DNA from 4 places in the Shewanella sp. 10N.286.54.B9 genome. Region 2 is predicted to be linked to each of the others. Evidence: predicted binding sites of a transcription regulator. Region 2 holds the regulator's gene; each other region holds the start of a gene.
What was found. Region 2 encodes sigma-54, which starts transcription at its own class of promoters, with help from an activator protein. Its sites were predicted from a motif close to GTTGGCACGNNNNTNGNNT; they were not measured.
Positions count from the first base shown of each region.

Region 1: the regulator sigma-54 is predicted to act here: its motif matches at 2,628-2,646, upstream of nirB (nitrite reductase large subunit NirB).
Region 3: the regulator sigma-54 is predicted to act here: its motif matches at 2,641-2,659, upstream of AB4135_RS13405 (DUF3192 domain-containing protein).
Region 4: the regulator sigma-54 is predicted to act here: its motif matches at 3,147-3,165, upstream of fliE (flagellar hook-basal body complex protein FliE).

Region 1 covers NZ_JBFRIY010000038.1:163,095-168,475, forward strand. Annotated here, with positions in the region: gene cobA (uroporphyrinogen-III C-methyltransferase) at 1-764, shown strand, start outside; gene AB4135_RS14380 (glycosyl transferase) at 712-1,938, shown strand; gene AB4135_RS14385 (ANTAR domain-containing response regulator) at 1,938-2,501, shown strand; gene nirB (nitrite reductase large subunit NirB) at 2,792-5,381, shown strand, end outside.
Region 2 covers NZ_JBFRIY010000017.1:15,560-20,940, reverse strand. Annotated here, with positions in the region: gene AB4135_RS05950 (KpsF/GutQ family sugar-phosphate isomerase) at 1-494, shown strand, start outside; gene kdsC (3-deoxy-manno-octulosonate-8-phosphatase KdsC) at 496-1,047, shown strand; gene lptC (LPS export ABC transporter periplasmic protein LptC) at 1,044-1,601, shown strand; gene lptA (lipopolysaccharide transport periplasmic protein LptA) at 1,666-2,214, shown strand; gene lptB (LPS export ABC transporter ATP-binding protein) at 2,211-2,942, shown strand; gene AB4135_RS05925 (RNA polymerase factor sigma-54) at 3,079-4,590, shown strand; gene hpf (ribosome hibernation promoting factor) at 4,621-4,908, shown strand; gene ptsN (PTS IIA-like nitrogen regulatory protein PtsN) at 4,911-5,354, shown strand.
Region 3 covers NZ_JBFRIY010000037.1:67,728-73,108, reverse strand. Annotated here, with positions in the region: gene AB4135_RS13420 (Mpo1-like protein) at 571-876, opposite strand; gene AB4135_RS13415 (GNAT family N-acetyltransferase) at 869-1,507, opposite strand; gene AB4135_RS13410 (DUF2789 domain-containing protein) at 1,980-2,210, shown strand; gene AB4135_RS13405 (DUF3192 domain-containing protein) at 2,228-2,599, opposite strand; gene AB4135_RS13400 (hypothetical protein) at 2,749-3,099, shown strand; gene AB4135_RS13395 (Zn-ribbon-containing protein) at 3,105-3,878, shown strand; gene syd (SecY-interacting protein) at 3,942-4,589, opposite strand; gene queF (NADPH-dependent 7-cyano-7-deazaguanine reductase QueF) at 4,649-5,381, shown strand, end outside.
Region 4 covers NZ_JBFRIY010000040.1:27,600-32,980, forward strand. Annotated here, with positions in the region: gene AB4135_RS14830 (PAS domain-containing sensor histidine kinase) at 1-1,062, shown strand, start outside; gene AB4135_RS14835 (sigma-54-dependent transcriptional regulator) at 1,066-2,421, shown strand; gene fliE (flagellar hook-basal body complex protein FliE) at 3,217-3,549, shown strand; gene fliF (flagellar basal-body MS-ring/collar protein FliF) at 3,584-5,281, shown strand; gene fliG (flagellar motor switch protein FliG) at 5,271-5,381, shown strand, end outside.

The sequences.
Region 1 (5,381 bases), on a different contig from region 2:
CGGGCTGTGGTGATATTGATCTACTGACTATTAAGGCTGTACGCGCAATTATCGGTGCCCAGGCAATCGTCTATGACAATTTAGTCAGTAGAGATATTTTACAGTTAGCGGCTGATGATTGTGAATTACATTATATGGGAAAACGCTTTGAGGAGCCCAGTGCGACTCAGGAGCAGATAAACCTCAAGTTACTCCAATTGAACCAACAAGGTAAGGTGGTTATTCGTCTTAAAGGCGGTGACCCAAACGTATTTGGCCGCGGTGCTGAAGAGGCTATGTATCTTGCTCAACATGGTATAAAAAGTGAGTTTATCGCAGGGGTCACAGCCGCTTTGGGTTGCGCCGCAAGCGCTGGGATCCCGTTGACACACAGAAAAGTGTCTCGTTCAGTGACTTTTGTGACTGGACATAATTGTGATGACTCTGCTGTTGAATGGGGCGGTTTGCTGGCATCAAAAAGTACACTTGTGTTTTATATGGGAAAAGAGAGAGCTGCAGATATCGCGCACGGTTTATTAAAAGCCGGTGCTAAGTTATCGCTGCCGGTGGCTTTTATCTCTAATGGCGGCCGCACGGATCAGCAGGTAATCACTACCACGATTAAGGATATGGTTGATATAGCTGGTGCGATAACGGTTGATGGTCCAACACTGCTGATTGTTGGTGAGGTGGTTGCTATAGGCAAGGAGCTTGCTAACTGTATGAGCTCGCTTGACCTTAGTCAAATGGTTAACAACTTACCGCTTGAGCGTGCATATGGATAGTTACGCCACCAAAGATAGATTAGTGAATATTACTGAATCTTATGAGTATAAACAGCTAATCAGAATCCTTGCTCGCGGAAAGAAGGGCTCTCGTTCGTTAAATTTTCTTGAAAGCTATCAACTCATTCGTGGTTTTTACGATAATTTTGGCAACGTGACTCAGCTAAGTGTGGCACTAATGTTGATGCGAGTTAAGGGGGAGAGTGCTGAAGAGATTGCTGGCGCTGCTATTGCGTTAAAAACAACGATAGAGAGTAACTGGCAGCAGCTTGATGTCGATATTGACTGGCCTTGTTATGGCGCCAAGCGCGATCAATTACCCTACCTATTGCTTAGTGCCAAGTTACTGGCACAGCAAGGGTATCGTATTTTATTGCATGGGGATGACAAGGCGTTACCTCATCGGCAACATATTGCAAAATTCGTCGATGAATTAGGAATTACTACTGTTTCAACTGCGGCGGAAGCTAATGTTGCGTTAAAGTCTGCTGGGATCTGCTATGTAAGTGCCGATAAGTTGTCGGCACTGGTTCATTCATTTAGCGACATTCATCAAGATCTTGGTCTAAGAAGCCTGTTTCAAAGCGCTATCCGCTGTATCAATCCGGCAAATGCCAGACTTAGTCTTAGAAGCTATTTTCACGCGGGGTTAGATGATATTCACTTTAATGTGGCGCGCTTAATGGCCAAAAATGAGCCTAATCTGCATCAATCTAATGTAGCTATATTTAAGGGGTATCAAGGCGAGTGTGAATTAAACTCAAGAACCTCAACAACAATTAATATTTTTAATCTAAGTGGCCAGCGTCAAATCGCTTTGCCTACCCAGCTTGACGGCTTGGTTGGTCGCAAAGCAAATGCGTTAGAGCTGTCTGCTCAATGGCTATCCTTGCTTTGGCATGAACTTTCCTTATCAGTTAACCATCATATCGATGGTACTCTTGATTCAGCGGAAGCACACAGAGCAGAGGCTACCGTGATGACGAATGTGATGGCAGTTCTTATGCTGCTCGATTCCAGTATTCAAATTGATGTGGCTCAAAGCATGGCTAAGAAATTTTGGCTGCAGCGACACCAGAACGATTCAATAAAGGGTGTTACTGATCTAAAAACACCAGGTCACAGTAAACCAGGGGCAGACCTTATTAGCTCCGGAGGTAAGGCATGCGCTTAGTGAGTTTGATTGAGGATACAGACAATCGCGGACTGATTGACGCTGCCAAGCGTCATGATTTTGATTTAGTTAGCTTCACGTCAATATCACAGTTTGAGCGTTTCGAACTTAACAATGCCACGGATACTGTGGTTATGGTCGTTGACACTATCAGAGCCTCGCATTTGCAGTTTATTGAACGATTGATGGCATTCGCACCTGCACCGTTAATTATCACAGCCACAAGTATTGAACCGTGGCAATTATCTACGTTACTGCATTGTGGGCGGGTTACCTATGTACCGCAGCCATTTGATTATTCCCGTCTTGTAAAATTGATGGAGTTGGCACTCGTCCGTTTTAAAACGGCTAACCGTTTGCACAGTAAAGTTGCGGAACTTGAATGCCGGATCGAGGACGAAAAACGTATTCAACTGGCAAAGCGTGATTTACAGCAATCGGGCTTGTCCGAGCAAGATGCCCATAAGGTTATTCAGAAAGTGTCTATGGATGGAGGCGTTCGTTTGCCTGATTGTGCAGCAGGTCTTGGAAAAATCGCGCAGGGTCGTTTTGCACATAAATAATCAGTTGCTAACCATATTGGTGCAAAAGATATGGCAGGGAGCTTTGAGGAAAGTAGCCCTTAGCGTAACCATAGAGTAAAAAGCATTGAAATCAATGCTTTGAATGTATTTTGGGTGAAGGTGAATACTGGCACAATCTTCGCTACCTTTATGAGTAACTAAGCAGCGGTTTTTATTCGTTATTAATAGCAATTAACAATTTGAATTTTTGGCAAAGGCGCCATCTCCATTAGGGAGATTGGCGCCTTTTTGTTTGAAATAAATAGTATAAAACACAAAAGGGGCAAAGCATGAGAGTAGATAAACCCAAGTTAGTTATAGTGGGCAATGGCATGGTTGGTCACCATTTTGTGGAACAATTATGTGAGCAACAGCTTAATCGACATTATGACGTTACGGTTTTTGGTGCAGAGTGTTTGCCTGCATACGATAGGGTTCAACTATCGAAGTATTTCGAATCAAGTAGCGTCGATAGTCTTATGTTAGCAACGCAGGCTGATTATGCGGCGCAAGGTGTTGCTTTACATCTAGGGCAGCAGGTCAGCAATATTGACCAACATAATAAACAACTGACAGTGAATGGTGAGACAGTCTTTTATGACACGCTTGTTTTGGCAACAGGGTCTTTTCCTTTCGTACCGCCGATAAAGGGCAATGACCGCCGTGATTGTTTAGTTTATCGCACTATTGATGATCTGGAAGCTATTGAGCAAGCCGCAACAACAGCCAAGTCAGGTGTCGTTATTGGCGGTGGGTTACTGGGACTAGAAGCAGCCAATGCGCTGAGTGCATTAGGGCTCGATACTCACGTGGTTGAGTTTGCACCGCAACTGATGTCAGTGCAGTTGAACGACAGAGGTGGTGAACTATTAAGGCAGAAAATTGAAGCGTTAGGGCTTGGTGTGCATTTGAGCAAAGCAACACAAGAGATTGTTGATGGTGAGCGGGCGCAGCATCGACTTAATTTCAGTGATGGCAGTTGCTTAGAAACAGATATGATTGTATTTTCCGCAGGGATCCGTCCTCAAGATGCATTAGCTAGAGAGAGCGGCATAAGTATTGGTGAACGCGGCGGTATTGTTATAGATGACTGCTGCCTTACATCCGCGAAGGATGTATACGCCATTGGAGAGTGTGCTCTTTGGCAACAACAGATCTTTGGATTAGTTGCTCCTGGCTATCAAATGGCCAAAGTAGCTGTGTCTCAGATAGCCAAGCAGCTACTTGATAATTCATTAGTCTCGCCGGCTACAGAGGCGTTAAAGTTCACCGGTGCAGACATGAGCACTAAGTTAAAACTGCTTGGGGTTGATGTGGCATCTATTGGGGCAAGCCGTGGTTTTGATAATGCGCAATATGTTGAGCTCAGTGATGTTCAAGCTGGGGTTTATAAAAAGCTTTGGCTTGATGAAACTGGCGAGTACCTGCGGGGGGCAGTATTGGTAGGCAATGTTGACGAATACAGTCATCTGCTTAGCCAATACTTGTCGGGAGAAGCGTTAGAAGAGCCGGCCGTCACATTGCTAATGGCTGATGATTCTGCGCCATTAGCGCTAAAAGACAGCGCCATTGTTTGTTCATGTCACCAAGTTACAAAAGCGGACATCGTTACACAAGTTGTTGCGGGAAATCACCAGCTAGCTGAGATAAAAAGTTGCACTAAAGCGGCATCAGGTTGTGGAGGCTGCGCCGCTGTTGTACAACAGATCATTGATGAAACTATGCAGGCACAAGGACTAGAAACAGATGCAGGGATCTGCTGTCACTTTGAGCATGATCGCCAAGCACTGTTTCATCTATGCCAAGTAGAAAACATAAGTAACTTCGAGCAACTATATCAGATTCATGCCAAAGAGGGCTCTTCTGAATTAGCGCTAGGCTGTGATATTTGTAAACCTGTTGCCGCTTCTATTTTTGCTACTTTGGAAAATGAATATGTGCTCAATGAAAAACATGTAGCCCTGCAAGATAGTAATGATGCTTATTTAGGTAACCTGCAAAAGGATGGCAGTTATTCGGTGGTGCCGAGAGTTGCTGGTGGCGAGATCACCCCAGATAAACTGATAGCCATGGGCCAGATAGCCAAACGATATGATCTATACACCAAAATTACGGGTGGCCAGCGTATCGATATGTTTGGTGCTGCGTTATCTGATTTACCGGCGATCTGGTCTGAACTAATCGCTGAGGGATTTGAAACTGGGCATGCCTATGGTAAGTCGCTGCGTACGGTTAAATCTTGTGTGGGTAATACTTGGTGCCGTTACGGCGTGCAAGATTCTGTAGGCTTGGCGATTGCATTAGAAAACCGATACAAAGGCCTTAGGTCACCTCACAAGATAAAGTTTGCTGTTTCAGGCTGTACTCGAGAATGTGCTGAAGCGCAGAGTAAAGATATTGGCGTTATTGCAACAGAGAAGGGCTGGAATCTATTTGTTGGTGGTAATGGCGGGATGAGACCTAGACATGGCGATCTGTTTGCAACCGATCTCTCAACCGAGCAACTTGTTAGCTATATTGACCGAATACTGATGTTCTACAGCAAAACAGCTGCGCGACTTCAGCGCACATCGGTGTGGCTTGAATCTTTAGCTGGTGGGCTTGAATATCTGCAATCTGTCGTGGTTGAAGACGCTTTAGGCTTAGCTGATGAGTTAGAAAGCCAGATGCATAAAGTCGTTGTCAATTATCAATGCGAATGGAAAACCAGTTTGCAAGATGATGGATTTTTGCAACGTTTCAGAGAATTTATCAACCCTAAAGAGGCACCTCTAATTGATACAAAGCAGTATCAATATCAACGCTCGCAAAAATTTCCTATCAGCTCTGAAGTCGAAATATTTAGTGCTGTTAATCACAAGCTATCGACACTAGGCGATA
Region 2 (5,381 bases):
CCACTTTGGTTATGGGTGATGCATTAGCCGTTGCTTTACTGCAAGCACGCGGCTTTACCAAAGATGATTTTGCCCTTTCTCATCCAGGTGGAAGCTTAGGTCGTAAGCTATTATTAAAAGTCAGCGATGTGATGCACAGCGGTAATGAACTGCCTTTAGTAAAACATGATATTTGCATTACCGACGCGCTTTATGAGATCTCTAAAAAAGGCTTAGGCATGACGGCCATTATTGATGAAGCAAACACCTTAGTCGGGATTTTCACCGATGGCGATCTGCGTCGAGTGATTGATGCTGAGGTAAACTTACGCACTACCTCTATCGCTGATGTGATGAGTAAAGGCTGTGTCACGATTACCGATAATGTATTGGCGGCAGAAGCATTGAAAGTCATGGAAGAGAAAAATATTAACGGCCTTATTGTCATCAATTCAAAGCAACAACCCGTCGGCGCATTAAACATGCTAGATATGGTTAAAGCAGGAGTTATTTAATATGTCTAAGCAAGGATTTTACGGACCTATCAGTGATGACGTTTGGCAAGCAGCCAGCAAGATCAAACTATTGATCTGTGATGTTGATGGCGTATTTTCAGACGGTTTGGTTTACATGAGCAATGCCGGAGAGGAACTTAAAACCTTTCATACCCGCGACGGTTACGGTGTGCGTTCAGTCCTATCTAGCGGTATCAACGTGGCTATTATTACCGGCCGAAAATCACAAATTGTCACAGACAGAATGACAGCCCTCGGCGTCACTCACATCTACCAAGGCGTCGATAATAAGCTCGATCCTTACCAAGAATTGCTAGCGCTTTACGATGTACGTCCTGATGAAGTCGCCTATATCGGAGATGATATGGTTGATCTTCCCGTTATGAAAGAGGTCGGCCTCTCTGTGTGTACCGCAGACGGTCACCCATATGTGAAACAACATGCTTTGATGACGACTCACATTAAAGGCGGCCATGGTGCACTGCGCGAGCTAACAGATCTACTGCTGCTTAGCCAAGACAAATTTGAGTCTGCTCATGGGATGAGCATATGAATCGCGTCACACTAGCGATAATCGCCTTATTTGGTACGGCACTGATCCTCTATTGGCAGGTGCAGTCTAAAAAAGGTGATCAAACGTTAGACGTCGATGCAAGCGAGCGGCCCAATTACATCATCGATGACCTACGCAGCACAGAGTACAATGAAGCAGGTTTTGTAAATAGCAAGGTCACAGCCAAGCATATGGAGCACTATGAAGATGCCAGTATGACTTACTTCACAGAGCCAGTATATTTAATCTATCCCGATGATGGCCAAGCACAATGGCGCTTAAAAGCAAGCCAAGGTAGCCATAACAATTTAACCGGCAAGGTCTCATTGCAAAACAATGTTATTATCGACTCAATTAGTCCTGAAGAACCGATTCAAACATTATCGACATCTTATTTAGAGCTAGACTTAGATACCATGATAATGACCTCTGATGAAATTATTCACGTCACCGGCAATGAGTTTGTTATTCAAGGTACAGGTCTTTATGCTGACCTTAATGCTCAAAGTGTAAAACTGATCAGCGAAGTCGAAGGGATCTACGATGCTAAATAAGCTGTTCAAAAAAACCAATATACTCACTCGTACTGTCACACTAATGGCCGAGTAGAAGGAAGTTATGAAATACAATCAATCCATACTTGCAGGTCTATTGTGTCTGCTTAGCATTAGCAGCTATGCAGCTGTCGATGACCTTAAGCAAGAGGTCAAAATTGCCGCTGCAAGCCAAGAAGCCGATATCAAAAACAATCAGGTTATCTTTTTTGGCCCTGTAGAGGTGACTCAAGGCTCAATTAAAATGAAAGCTGATGAGTTGCGGGTTTTCTCTAAAGAAGCGAACTCAGGGAAAACCTTAGTCGCTACGGGTAAGCCAGCAACATACACCCAAGTCATGGAAGATGGTCGCCCCGCAACGGCAAGTGCCAAAGAGATCCGTTACGAACTCGCGACCAGAACCTTAACCTTGCTAGGTGATGCTACACTCGAACAAGAGGGTAGCCAGGTCACAGGCAACCGCATTAAGTACAATATTGGTTTACAGCAACTTATTGCTGAAAGCACCGGCCAAGGTAATGACCGAGTGATTACTATCATTCAGCCTGAAGCCTACCAAGAAGAGACTCCTGAAACCCCAGCGGAACCGATAGAAAAGCAGGAGCAGCAATGATCCAAAAAACGCTAACCGCACGCAACTTAGCTAAGAGTTATAAAAATCGAGCTGTTGTTCAAGACGTGAGTTTAACGGTAAAAACGGGGCAAATTGTCGGTCTATTAGGTCCAAATGGTGCAGGTAAAACTACAACTTTCTATATGGTTGTCGGGTTAGTGCAGAGCGACAAGGGGCAGATCTTTATTGATGAAGATGACTTAACCTTAGATCCTATGCACCTTAGGGCTCGAAAAGGTATCGGTTACCTGCCCCAAGAAGCAAGTATTTTTAGAAAACTTTCGGTCCGTGACAACATCATGGCAGTACTGCAGACTCGCAGCGATATTGATAATGAGCAGCGTGAAGCGCAGCTAGAAAGTTTACTTGAAGAGTTTCATATTACTCACATACGAGATAGCCAAGGTATGGCACTATCTGGTGGTGAACGTCGTCGAGTTGAAATTGCACGAGCGCTAGCAGCTAATCCAAAATTTATTTTGCTTGATGAACCTTTTGCAGGTGTCGATCCTATTTCGGTCATCGACATTAAAAAAATCATTGAACAGCTAAAAAGTCGCGGCCTAGGTGTGCTTATTACTGACCACAACGTTCGTGAAACATTAGACGTATGTGAACATGCATATATCGTAAGTCACGGAAATCTCATTGCAGAAGGCACGCCTGCCGAAATCTTAGACAACCAGCAGGTTAGAGCAGTGTACTTAGGTGAACAATTCAGGCTATAGTTAATCAACAACATGAGCGTTTAAAGCGCGGCACTAGTTAAGTATACTAATATAATCATAGTGTTGGGCCTTTGCGCTCTCTTCGCCAAATTAACGAGCTTCAACGTTTAATTACAGTGTAGGGAATAGCGGTAAGATGAAAGCGTCACTTCAGCTCAAAATGGGTCAGCAGCTAACCATGACTCCACAGTTACAGCAGGCTATCCGCTTACTGCAACTGTCCTCTTTAGAGCTGCAGCAAGAGATCCAGCAAGCATTAGAGTCTAATCCCCTACTCGAATTAGATGAAGAGCAATCTGACGGCGAAGCTGTCAGCAACGAAGATCGCACCACCAGCGAATCCGATAGCTACTCAGAATCTGATAGCGACAACGATTACAGCGCCAGCGCCGAAGTCGATCCCCAGCAAGATAGTGCCGCAGTAGAAACCTCTGATGCATTGACTCAAGACTCAATGCCAGATGAACTGCCGATGGATACCACCTGGGATGAAGTCTATACCGTCTCATCAAATGCAAGCTCAGGCGGAATGCGTGATGACGACATGCCATTCCAAGGTGAAACCAGCGAAGGCTTGTATGAGCACCTTGAGTGGCAAAAGAACTTAACCCCTTTCTCTGATAACGACCTCGCTATCGCCACCGCCATTATTGATGCTATTGACGAACGTGGTTACCTCACTCAAAACTGTGAAGATATTCTTGAGGCGATGGGCGATCCAGAGATAGAAATTGATGAAGTTGAAGCCGTGCTCAAACGCGTACAGCATTTCGACCCCATTGGCGTAGCCGCTCGAGACTTAAGTGAATGTCTCTTGATCCAGTTAGCTCAATATGCCGCGACCACGCCACATATTGATAATGCTCGCCTACTCATCAAAGACTACTTAGATTTAATTGCAGGGCGCGATTTTAGGCAGTTAATGCGTAAAACGAAGCTAAAAGAAGATGAGCTACGTGAAGCCATAAGCCTGATCCAAACTCTCAACCCAAGACCAGGATTAGCAGTCACACGCAGTAAAGATGAATACGTTATTCCTGATGTATCAGTGGCCAAAAAGAAAGGCCGCTGGGTGGTTGAGCTCAATCCAGATTACATGCCTAAAATCAATGTTAATCAGCATTATGCATCAATGGCTCGCAGCACTAAAAGCCAAGCTGATGGCCAGTTTATCCGTGGTCATTTGCAGGAAGCTAAGTGGTTTATCAAAAGTTTAGAAAGTCGTAATGAAACCTTATTAAAGGTCAGTAACTGCATCGTTAAATTCCAGCAAGGCTTCTTTGAATATGGCGATGAAGCCATGAAGCCAATGGTATTGAACGATATTGCAGAAGCTGTTGAGATGCATGAGTCCACCATCTCAAGGGTTACCACTCAAAAGTATATGCATACCCCAAGAGGTATTTTCGAATTAAAGTATTTCTTCTCTAGTCATGTCGGCACAGATGACGGCGGAGAGTGCTCATCTACAGCTATTAGAGCGTTTATTAAGAAGTTAGTCGCTGCTGAAAACCAAAAGAAACCATTAAGCGATAGCAAAATGGCGCAACTTTTGGCAGAACAAGGGATTAAAGTTGCTCGTCGTACTATCGCGAAATACCGTGAAGCAATGCTGATCCCGCCCTCAAACCAACGTAAGAGTTTATAACTCAAAATTAGGCACTTGGAGGAATTTTCTATGCAAATTAACCTTACTGGGCATCACATCGAGATCACTGCATCGCTGCGTGGCTATGTAGAAGAAAAGTTTACAAAGCTTGAACGTCATTTCGATCAGATCAATAATGTCCACGTCATTTTGAACGTAGAAAAAATGCAGCAGATTGCCGAGGCAAGAATCCACCTTAAAAAAGGGGAAGTTTTTGCCACTTCGGAACATGCGGACATGTATGCCGCAATCGACTCCCTGATCGATAAATTAGATCGTCAGGTTATTAAACACAAAGAGAAGCTGACCAAACACTAACGATGGAACTATGTACCATCCTGCAGCCGGAGTGCACCACCTGTGCCACTCCGGGCAGTAAGAAAAAAGTACTGGAACTCATCAGCGACATTGCCGCTGTCCAGTACCCTACTCTATCTTCACAAGAGATATTCGAGAGCCTTTTAGCTCGCGAAAAAATGGGTAGCACAGGTATAGGCAACGGAATCGCAATCCCGCATGGGCGATTGACCAATATTGACCATCCATTGGGCATATTAATCAAATGCGAAACACCGATCTCTTTTGACTCGATAGATAAGCAGCCGGTCGATATATTGTTTGCACTTTTGGTTCCTGCAGAGCAATGTGAGCAGCACCTAGCCACTTTGTCTTCAATGGCTGAAAAGCTTAACGATAAAGCTATCGTTAAGCAGTTGAGGAAAAGCAGCAGTGAATCAGAACTGTACGATTTGATCACTCAATAGCTAATTTAGTCAGGTCTTTAAGTAACC
Region 3 (5,381 bases), on a different contig from region 2:
CTATATATGTGCTCCCTGCATCATCCTTGCTTAACGTGCGTCCTGCATCTTCCTTGTAAGTCCATTTATATCCTTGTACACATGGTACAAAATCCATTTATCAGCTTATCCTAAGCTAAATTCCTCATCCTGAGGTTGTCCTGGTTGCTTCCTGCAAATTCCTAACTCGTTAATAAGTATATGGTTAATAATCAAGCCCTACAAAGGCGACAACTAATCAAACATCGCCAATATTAAACTAACTTATCCTTAAGTTAGTGGCTTAACATACTTATTAACTAATATGATTAAATCTAACAAGCGACACGCAAACCGCAGCTTATACCGAGTAAAGTCACAGCGTTGTTTCTCGCGATTTCTTAAGCTAAGTATATCTATCGATTAAGCAAAAAAGGCGCTTTCGCAATTCCCCCTCAAAGCTGTAACATTATTGCAGCAAATGGTTTTCATGGTAATCTCATGATTTAAAAGAAGTAAATTAGACATAAGGGGTTGTATCAACATTAATTTCATAGGATTTCCCACAGTAAAGTAAGAGATCTCTTACAACAATGAGAAACTAAACGGAGATCACATTTTAATTTTTCTACGGATAGCAGCAAAATACATAACCCAATCAGCCAGTAAGCTATACAAAGGGTACTCAAATGTCGCAGGCCTATTTTTTTCAAATACAAAATGCCCGAGCCAGGCGAATCCATAACCTATAACCGGAAGCGACAAAAGTAGCAGCCATTGGCCTGAGTAAAGTACAATCGCCAGCATAAAAATAACCAGAGAACTACCGATATAATGCAAAGCTCGGCAAATATTATTTTGATGCTGCGAAAGATAGAATGGATAAAACTCAGCAAAACTATTAAACCGCTTAATCATTGTTTTGGCCTCGATAGAACATCAACTCTCCAGCCACGTTGCCTATTTCTAGCTCCTCTAGTTTTTCAAAGCCGTGGTTGGCGAATAACTTATTATGGCCAGCATCACTAACAAATACACCGACACCATCGAGATGCGGTTGCTCATCACACCAACTTAGTACCGTTTTAACAAGCTGGCTGCCATACCCTTTCCCCTGTTCATTAGTTGAAACAGCAATAAATTGAATTATCCCACAGTTAGCATTTGGTAAGCTTTCGACTATCTGATGCTCTTTTTTGATCCAAGCTTGAGTTGATTGCCAGCCAGCACTAATCAGCATTTTTAAACGCCAATGCCAGTAACGCGCTTCTCCAAGTGGTACTTGTTGAGTCGCAATGCAGGCGACTCCAATGAGTCGTTCATCTGAAAATATACCTATCAATCCCTGCTCTTGTTGCCACAGTTCATTTAATTCTTCACGAATTGCACCGCGCAATTTTTGCTCATACTGAGCAGTATCATTGCGATATAGAGCATCCATAAAGAAAGGGTCATCGTGATATGCATTATAAAGAATAGAAGCGGCGACTCTTAAATCTTCAGCTGTTAGATATACAGCACGGCACTCTTCCATGGCTTGATTTTCCATTGTTATTTTCCTAGATCGAGATCACACAATACCAATGTATCAATCTTTACGAAAAGTGCAATTATTAATCAAAGCAAACATTAACAGCCAATCTTTAACGCTAATGCTTTAGCTTTACATGATAAAACAGTGACTAGTGCTGTTAACCTTTCGGGCTAGGTTTTTGTTCGTATTCAATGCTTTTAGGGCAAGGCTTGAGCGATGCTGCATCACTCGCTAAGTAAGAAGCTCGTCACGCAGTGATAAGAGTGTTGAAGCGAACCTTAAGAGCCACACTTCTTGGCTATTTTCTTGGTTTAGAAAATGCAAAATCACATAGCCTCCACCTTGTTAAAACAACCAATAAACTGGCGTAAAAACAACCATCAAAGATCGCCCCGCCCTAGCTAAAACAATTGAACCGGTTTGAAACAGCAGATATATGAGGTTTGAGCCATACTATAGCCAAGCACTTTTCAACGGAGATAACGGCATGGATACCACCCAGGGAGATCTCAAACATCTATTTCAACAATTAGGTTTGCAAAGTGATGGTAATTCCATTGAGGGATTTGTTAGAAAGCATCAATTACCAGAGGGGCAGCTTATTCAACAAGCTGATTTTTGGAACGAATCACAACGACACTTTTTGGCAGAAGCATTGGCAGAAGATGCCCAGTGGTCTGATGTTATTGACCATCTGGACACCTTATTAAGAAAGTAATTTGGCGGGAGTAACGCTTAAATTTTACTGTAAGCCATCTCACCCCAGCCTACTACTGCATTATTGCTAATGACGACTGGAGTACATTCGTCTTTAGTCGTTTTGCCGTCGCCTTTTAAACGTTGAGTTCGGTAAAACAATACGTGCACTTCTTTATCTTGTTGAACATAGGCTTCATTAAAATCGGCAGTGCCCATAAGCGTCGTCACTTGGTCTTTAGACATACCCAAAGAAACCTTAGCTAGATTGCCACGGTTAGTTTCTTGTGTTTTCTGCCAAGAACCGTTGCTATCCCAATCTGATTCACCATCGCCAACATTGATCACGCAGCCAGTTAGCCCTATGCTTGCAATCCCAAAAAACGCTAAACTTAATAAATTTTTTTTCACTTTAACTTCCTGTATTTATTTTGATTTTATAATCTTCAATAAAGCAAACAGTGTGCCAATAGTTAAGTGGTTGTTTTAAAGCAATTTAGCTAACTCATGTTAGCCCGTTTAACTAAATAGACTAATAAGAGTAAGGAATTTAACCAACGATGAGCCCACTAGACCAAGTACTCTACGCCGCAAAGCAGCTTAGTGATGAAGGTAAAAACCCTACTCTAGCGTTAATAAAAACCAAATTAGGGATCAGCGTGGCGATGCCAATCTTGATCCAAGGTCTGCAACAGTACAAATCGATGAGCGATGCTGACAAAGCCAGTATCAAAACAACCGCACAAATCAATGCAGCCGCACAAGAAAATCTGCAGCAGCAATCTACTGACGATAAACATAGAGTGGAAAAATTGGAGCAAGAGCTTGTGCTACTTAAAACTGAGCTTAAAGCTGTAATGCAAAGATTGACCATACTTGAATCGGCTGCCAAAAAAACCTGTGAGAAATAAAGACAATGCACGTCATTGAATTAAGATTTGAATGTTTCGACAACACCACCATTACAGCAGCAGAAAAAGCGATTAATGGGTTACTAGAGGCTTACCGAGCAAATGGTCAAATACTTGGTCGTGAATTTGCCGTGGCCTTTAATGATGGTGAGTTTAAAGCTCGCTTGTTAACTCCGGAGAAAAGCAGTCTTGCAAAGCGTTATAACAGTCCGTGGGTTGAAAAGACGCTCACTGAACTGACAGACGCTAAACTGCTTGCCCCACGAGAAAAGTATATTGGTCAGGATATTAACTCGGAAGTTTCGAGCCAAGAAGCGCCAAGCTGGCAACTACTTTATACCAGCTATGTGCATATGTGCTCACCGCTGAGAAATGGCGATACACTGCAGCCTATACCACTTTATCAAATACCAGCTACTGCCAATGGCGATCATAAACGCATGATCCGCTGGCAGACCGAATGGCAAGCATGTGATGAATTACAGATGGCAGCTGCGACAAAGGCAGAATTCGCCGCATTGGAAGAGTTAACAAGTCATCAGAGCGATCTGTTTAGACGAGGCTGGGATCTGCGCGGCAGAGTCGAGTATCTAACCAAGATCCCAACTTACTATTATCTCTATCGCGTGGGCGGTGAAAGCCTCGCCAATGAGAAAAAGCGCTGTTGTCCAAAGTGTGGCAGTAATCAATGGCTGCTTGATGAGCCATTACTAGATATGTTTCATTTTCGCTGCGACACATGCCGCATCGTATCGAATATCTCTTGGGATCATCTGTAATACGGTCCAAATAAAAAAGCCTGAATAAACATGTTATTCAGGCTTTTTTATTGAAGCAAGGGATTACTTCCCCAGCAAATTACGCCACATAATCTTCATTCGCTGCCAGATCCCCGGATGATCATAGGCGGGGATCACTTCCTCCACCAATTTAACCGGTGGCGTAACACGCGGGCTGATCTCGCTGATAAATCTGTTTAAAGAGTCCGCTAACTTAAGACTTTGTACTTGACCGGCAACTTCTACCCAAACGCTGCCATCAGCATTGTTTACCGTGATCATCTTGTCTTCATCATCAAATACACCAATAAACCAAGTAGGCTCCTGTTTAAGCTTCTTTTTCATCATTAGATGACCAATCATATTTTGCTGCAGATGCTCAAAATCACTTTGGCTCCATGCTTGCAACAGCTCTCCAGTACCCCATTGTGAATCAAACATCAGTGATGCAGCAAAGTGAGAACCATAAAAGCCATTTATATCGTCATGTAAAGACAGCTCTAGCGCATGCTCAACATTATCAAATCGTCCTGCATCAACTCGAACAACGCTGTTCCATTGCAGCGCCTCTTCGGTTTCAACGTCAACGTCACCCACAATACACTCAGACGCTTGCTGCTGGGCGTAATATCTAGGGTGTTCACCTAGTGTATCTAAGTAAGCTTGTTGATAGTCGTTTAAAAAAATATCCAGAGCAGGTAAAGAAGACACTTAAGCCGATCCCAAAATCAGTTATAATAAGGGTCTATTTTGACATGGAAACCGTATTGATGACAAAACATCATGATCCCTATAGTGACGCAGCCGAACTTTCACAACTAACATTAGGCAAGTCGACTAGCTACCAAGAGCAGTATGATGCTTCTTTACTACAGGGCGTGCCGCGCAAATTGAACCGTGATGCAATTGGACTTACCAATGATTTGCCCTTTCATGGCTGTGATATTTGGACCGGCTATGAACTGTCTTGGCTCAATGCCAAGGGTAAACCAATGGTGGCTATTGCAGAATTCAGTTTAGATTATCAAAGCGCTAATTTAATTGAGTCAAAATCGTTTAAGCTGTACTTAAACAGCTTTAACCAAACTAAATTTGATGATGTACAAGCGGTGCAATCGACCTTAAGAAATGACCTATGCGAATGCGCACAGGGTGAGGTCAGCGTTAAAGTCATTGAGCCTAAGCAGTTTAGCCACCAACGTATTGTAGACCTGCCAGGAACCTGTATCGATGATCTCGATATCGAAGTCAATGATTATAGCTTTAACCCTGATTACTTAGTCGACAGTGTTGATGAAAAAGTGATGGTCGCTGAAACATTGACCTCAAACCTACTCAAGTCAAACTGCTTAATCACCTCTCAACCCGATTGGGGCACGGTAATGATCCGTTACCAAGGACCTAAAATTAACCGAGAAAAACTGCTGCGCTACTTGATCTCATTTAGGCAGCACAATGAGTTTCATGAACAGTGCGTCGAGCGTATTTTTGTTGATTTGAAAC
Region 4 (5,381 bases), on a different contig from region 2:
CCAAGTTTTGATCCGCTTGCCAGCACTCGTCCCAAATTGGTCGATGTTCAGCAAGCCGCGAATATGTCCAACCGTATGGAGCATATTCTGCAGGCGATGCCATCAGGCGTGGTGATCATCAATGGTGACGGAATAGTGACAGATGCGAATCCGGTTGCCATCGAACTGCTTGGCGGACCCTTAGAGGGACTACGCTGGTTTAAAGTGATCAATCAAGCCTTCTCTCCTAAAGATGATGATGGCCATGAAGTGTCACTGCGTAATGGCCGACGAGTGAAGCTCGCGATAACGCCATTAACACCTGAACCTGGCCAACTGATTGTATTAACCGATCTGACCGAGACTCGTTTACTACAAAAGAATTTGTCTCATCTGCAACGATTATCAGCATTAGGAAAAATGGTGGCAACGCTTGCACATCAAGTTCGTACGCCTCTGAGTGCAGCATTATTGTATGCATCAAACCTTGCAAGCCCCAAAATTTCGGATAGCGCCAGACAGCGTTTTCAAGGAAAGTTGGTTGATAGGCTTAATGAGCTCGAACATCAAGTTAATGACATGCTATTGATGGCGAAAGGCCGTCAACAGGAGTTAGACGTCATCGTCAGTATCGAAGAGGTTATAGACAGTGTGTTGAATAACTGTCTGCCAATCGCTGCTCAAAAAGGTTGTCAGCTCGAATTTATTAACCATGCCACTCAGCCTATACGTGCTAATGATTCAGCTTTGAGTTCGGCCATTAATAATTTAGTGGTCAACAGTATCGAGGCGGGCGCAACAACCATTACTATAAAGACCTACGACACCGAAACTGCGTTACATGTTGATGTGATTGATAACGGCAAGGGATTAGATAGCGACATGCAGCAACAAGTGCTTGAACCTTTCTTTACCACTAAAGCGCAGGGAACAGGGCTCGGATTAGCGGTTGTGCAGTCAGTGGTAAATAACCATGGCGGCATGATGCAGTTTAGCTGCCATGTTGGTAAAGGCTGCACCGCTGCGCTTAAATTCCCATTGGCGAAAGCACAAGTTATCACTGATACAGTGGTTGGAGCGTAGAGCATGTCTGAAGGAAGATTACTGTTAGTTGAAGATGATGCTTCATTAAGAGAAGCATTGTTAGATACCTTAATGTTGGCGCAATATGATTGCGTTGATGTCGAGTCGGCTGAAGCGGGTATTTTAGCGCTTAAAAATGACAGCTTTGACATGGTGATAAGCGATGTGCAAATGGAGGGGATTGGCGGCCTTGGGTTACTCAATTACCTGCAGCAGTACCATCCCAAAGTACCTATGCTATTGATGACGGCCTACGCGACCATAGATAACGCAGTCAATGCCATGAAATTGGGCGCAGTCGATTATTTAGCTAAACCATTCTCACCAGAAGTGCTGCTTAATCAAGTATCGCGTTATCTACCTGCAAAATCGATAGAAGGCAGTCCTGTTGTGGCTGATGAAAAGAGCCTTGCACTGTTATCTTTAGCGCAGCGAGTTGCAGTATCTGATGCGTCGGTGATGATCATGGGCCCAAGTGGTAGTGGTAAAGAGGTATTAGCTCGCTATATACATCAACACAGTCAGCGTGCGACAGAGCCATTTGTCGCAATTAACTGTGCGGCAATTCCAGAAAATATGCTGGAAGCGACTTTGTTTGGCTACGAGAAAGGGGCGTTTACCGGCGCATATCAAGCTTGCCCCGGAAAGTTTGAGCAGGCACAAGGCGGTACGTTACTGCTGGATGAAATTTCTGAGATGGAAGTGGGTCTGCAAGCTAAGTTACTGCGAGTACTGCAAGAGCGTGAAGTTGAGCGTTTAGGCGGACGCAAAACCATTAAATTGAATGTGCGGGTACTAGCAACCTCTAACCGAGATCTAAAAGCGATGGCTGAGGCTGGCGAATTCAGAGAAGACCTTTACTATCGAATTAATGTTTTCCCGTTAACATGGCCTGCGCTGAATCAGCGTCCAGCTGATATTTTACCTTTGGCAAGACACTTAATTAGTCGCCATGCAACGGCGATGAACAGAACTGAAGTCCCTGAGTTGGCAGAATGTGCCTCCCGGCGACTATTGACACACCGCTGGCCTGGTAACGTTCGAGAACTTGATAATGTGGTACAGCGAGCACTTATATTGAGTGTCGGGACTGAAATAACCATTGCTGACATTATTATCGATTCTTGCGATATCTCATTAACTGCGGAGGTTAACTCGGAAGAAGAGGAGACTAAGAGCAATGAGCTTGACGGCTTAGGGAATGAACTTAAAGCGCAGGAACATGTGATCATTTTAGAGACACTAAGCCAGTGCAACGGCAGTCGTAAAGACGTGGCCGAAAAGTTGGGGATCAGTGCCCGCACATTACGCTATAAAATGGCTAAAATGCGTGACTCTGGGATTGAAATACCAGCTTAATTACTGAACAAGGTCGCTACGCTTCGAGAGTGGCCTTCGGTCTTGTAGATACTAGGTCGCTACGCTTCGAGAGTGGCCTTCGGTCTGGTAGATACTAGGGCACTACGCTTCTAGGAGCAAAGCTAGGAGTATGCATTTGTGCATGGGTTATCATGCAGAACCTAGAACGGCTAATACTCGAGCCTAGAGTCTAGAACCGCTAACACTCGGGCATAGAATCTTCTTTTTAAGTAGGTCGGCATTTATGCCGTCGCTTTGCTCTTTTTTAGTTTTTACCGGAAGCGAAGCGCTCCGTAGTGACGTAGCCGCGTACTTTAAGCTGATACGTCTAAGATTGTCTCGTCTTGCTAGTCCCTAGCACCTAAAACCACTAATACTCGAACCTAGAATCTTCTTTTTAAGTAGGTCGGCATTTATGCCGTCGTTTTTCTCTTTTTTAGTTTTTACCGGAAGCGAAGCGCTCCGTAGTGACGTAGCCGCGTACTTTAAGCTGATACGTCTAAGATTGTCTCGTCTTGCTAGTCCCTAGCACCTAAAACCACTAATACTCGAACCTAGAACCTTCTTTTTAAGTAGGTCGGTATTTATGCCGTCGCTTTTCTCATTATTAGTTTTTACCGAAAGCGAAGCGTTCCGTAGTGACGTAGCCGCGTACTTTAAGCTGATACGTCTAAGATTGCTTCATCTTGCTAGCCCCTAGAACCTGCTTTTCCTGCTTTCAACATTCTGGCACGATTTCTGCTTTATCTAGTTCAATTAAGATTTTCGTCAAGAAAACGACATTGGGAGATAGTTATGCAAATCGGCGCTAATTCTTTACTGCAAGAGATGCAGTCACTTAACGGTCAAATCGGTACTCAAGGCACTCAAACAAGTGTTGCCCGCCAAGTGAACAACACTTCAGGCGCTGATTTTGGTCAACTTCTCTCTCAAGCTGTTGGAAATGTGAGCGAACTTCAGTCAAATGCATCTAATTTAGCCACTCGCCTTGATATGGGCGATACCACAGTGACATTATCTGATACGGTTATCGCGCGTGAAAAATCGAGCGTTGCTTTTGAAGCAACCGTGCAAGTAAGAAATAAGCTCGTAGAAGCTTATAAAGACATTATGAGTATGCCTGTTTAGGCCCTAACAGCAGGTAGCAATTGTGAGTACAGAAATGGTCGTAGGAACAGGTTCAAATATCGCTGCTGCAGGGCAGTCTAGTGGCGTTCAAGAGGAACATAAGCCAGGTGTGATGGGATCGATTGGCAATATCGACATGTTACGCCAAGTGACCATGATATTAGCCTTGGCTATCTGTTTAGCATTAGCTGTTTTTGTGATGATTTGGGCACAAGAGCCTGAATACCGTCCTTTAGGACAAATGAGTACGCAAGAGATGGTTCAAGTACTCGATGAACTCGATAAAAATAAAATTAAATACCAGATCCAAGGCGATGTGGTAAAAGTCCCTGAAGATAAATATCAAGATGTAAAAATGATGCTAAGCCGCGCCGGTTTAGATCAAGCTGCTGCCAATGATGACTATTTAAGTAAAGACAGTGGTTTTGGTGTTAGCCAGCGTATGGAGCAAGCTCGCCTTAAACACAGTCAGGAGCAGAACCTTGCTCGTGCTATTGAAGAGCTTAAAAGTGTTAGCCGCGCCAAAGTCATCTTAGCCTTGCCAAAAGAAAATGTGTTTGCTCGAAATCGCTCTAAACCAAGCGCTACAGTAGTTGTTAACACTCGCCGTGGTGGTCTTGGCCAAGAAGAGGTCGATTCGATAGTCGATATCGTCGCATCTGCGGTTCACAATCTAGAGCCGAATAAAGTCACCGTCACTGATTCAAATGGTCGTCTATTAAATTCAGGCAGCCAAGATGGCGTGTCAGCGATTGCTCGTCGTGAGCTGGAAATTGTTCAACAGAAAGAATCAGAATACCGTAACAAGGTAGAGTCAATTTTGATGCCGATTCTAGGCCCTGAAAACTTTACCTCGCAAGTCGACGTTAGCATGGACTTTACTGCAGTAGAGCAAACCGCTAAGCGTTACAATCCAGACTTACCGGCACTGCGCAGTGAGATGGTTGTTGAAAATAATTCGAATGGTGGGACCACTGGCGGGATCCCGGGGGCATTGTCTAATCAGCCACCGATGAACTCTGATATCCCTGAAGAAGTAGGTACAGAAACAACGTCTGTTAGCAGTGGTAGCAGCCATAAAGAAGCCACGCGCAACTTTGAACTTGATACCACTATCAGTCACACTCGTCAGCAAGTAGGCACATTAAGACGTGTCAGCGTATCGGTCGCTGTTGATTTCAAAAATGCGCCTGCGGCCGAAGATGGCAGCGTAACGCGCGTCCCTCGCACCGAGCAAGAGCTGGCAAACATTCGCCGTTTACTCGAAGGTGCCGTTGGTTTTAACACTCAACGCGGTGACATGATTGAAGTTGTCACAGTGCCGTTTATGGATCAGTTAATAGAAGATGCGCCAGCACCAGAAATGTGGGAACAACCTTGGTTTTGGCGTGCGGTAAAATTAGGCTTAGGTACCTTAGTTGCATTAGCGATAGTGATGTTTATCATCAGTCCAATGCTTAAGCGTATTGTTTACCCAGATAGCGCTAAACTGCCAGAAGAGCCGAAAATGGGCGATGAACTGGCTGAGATTGAAGACCAATATGCTGCTGATACCTTAGGTATGTTAGAGCGCCCTGAAGCCGAATACAGTTATGCCGATGACGGCTCGATTTTAATTCCTGACTTGCATAAAGATGATGACATGATTAAAGCCATCCGCGCGATTGTCGCGAATGAACCTGAACTATCGACTCAAGTCGTGAAAAATTGGTTAATTGAAGATGACAAATAATACTCCCATAGAGGGGCAAGCAGTAACACCTGTACCTGGGTTTAAGCCAGAAGATTTAAACGGTATCGAGAAAACAGCCATATTGTTGCTGAGCTTGAGC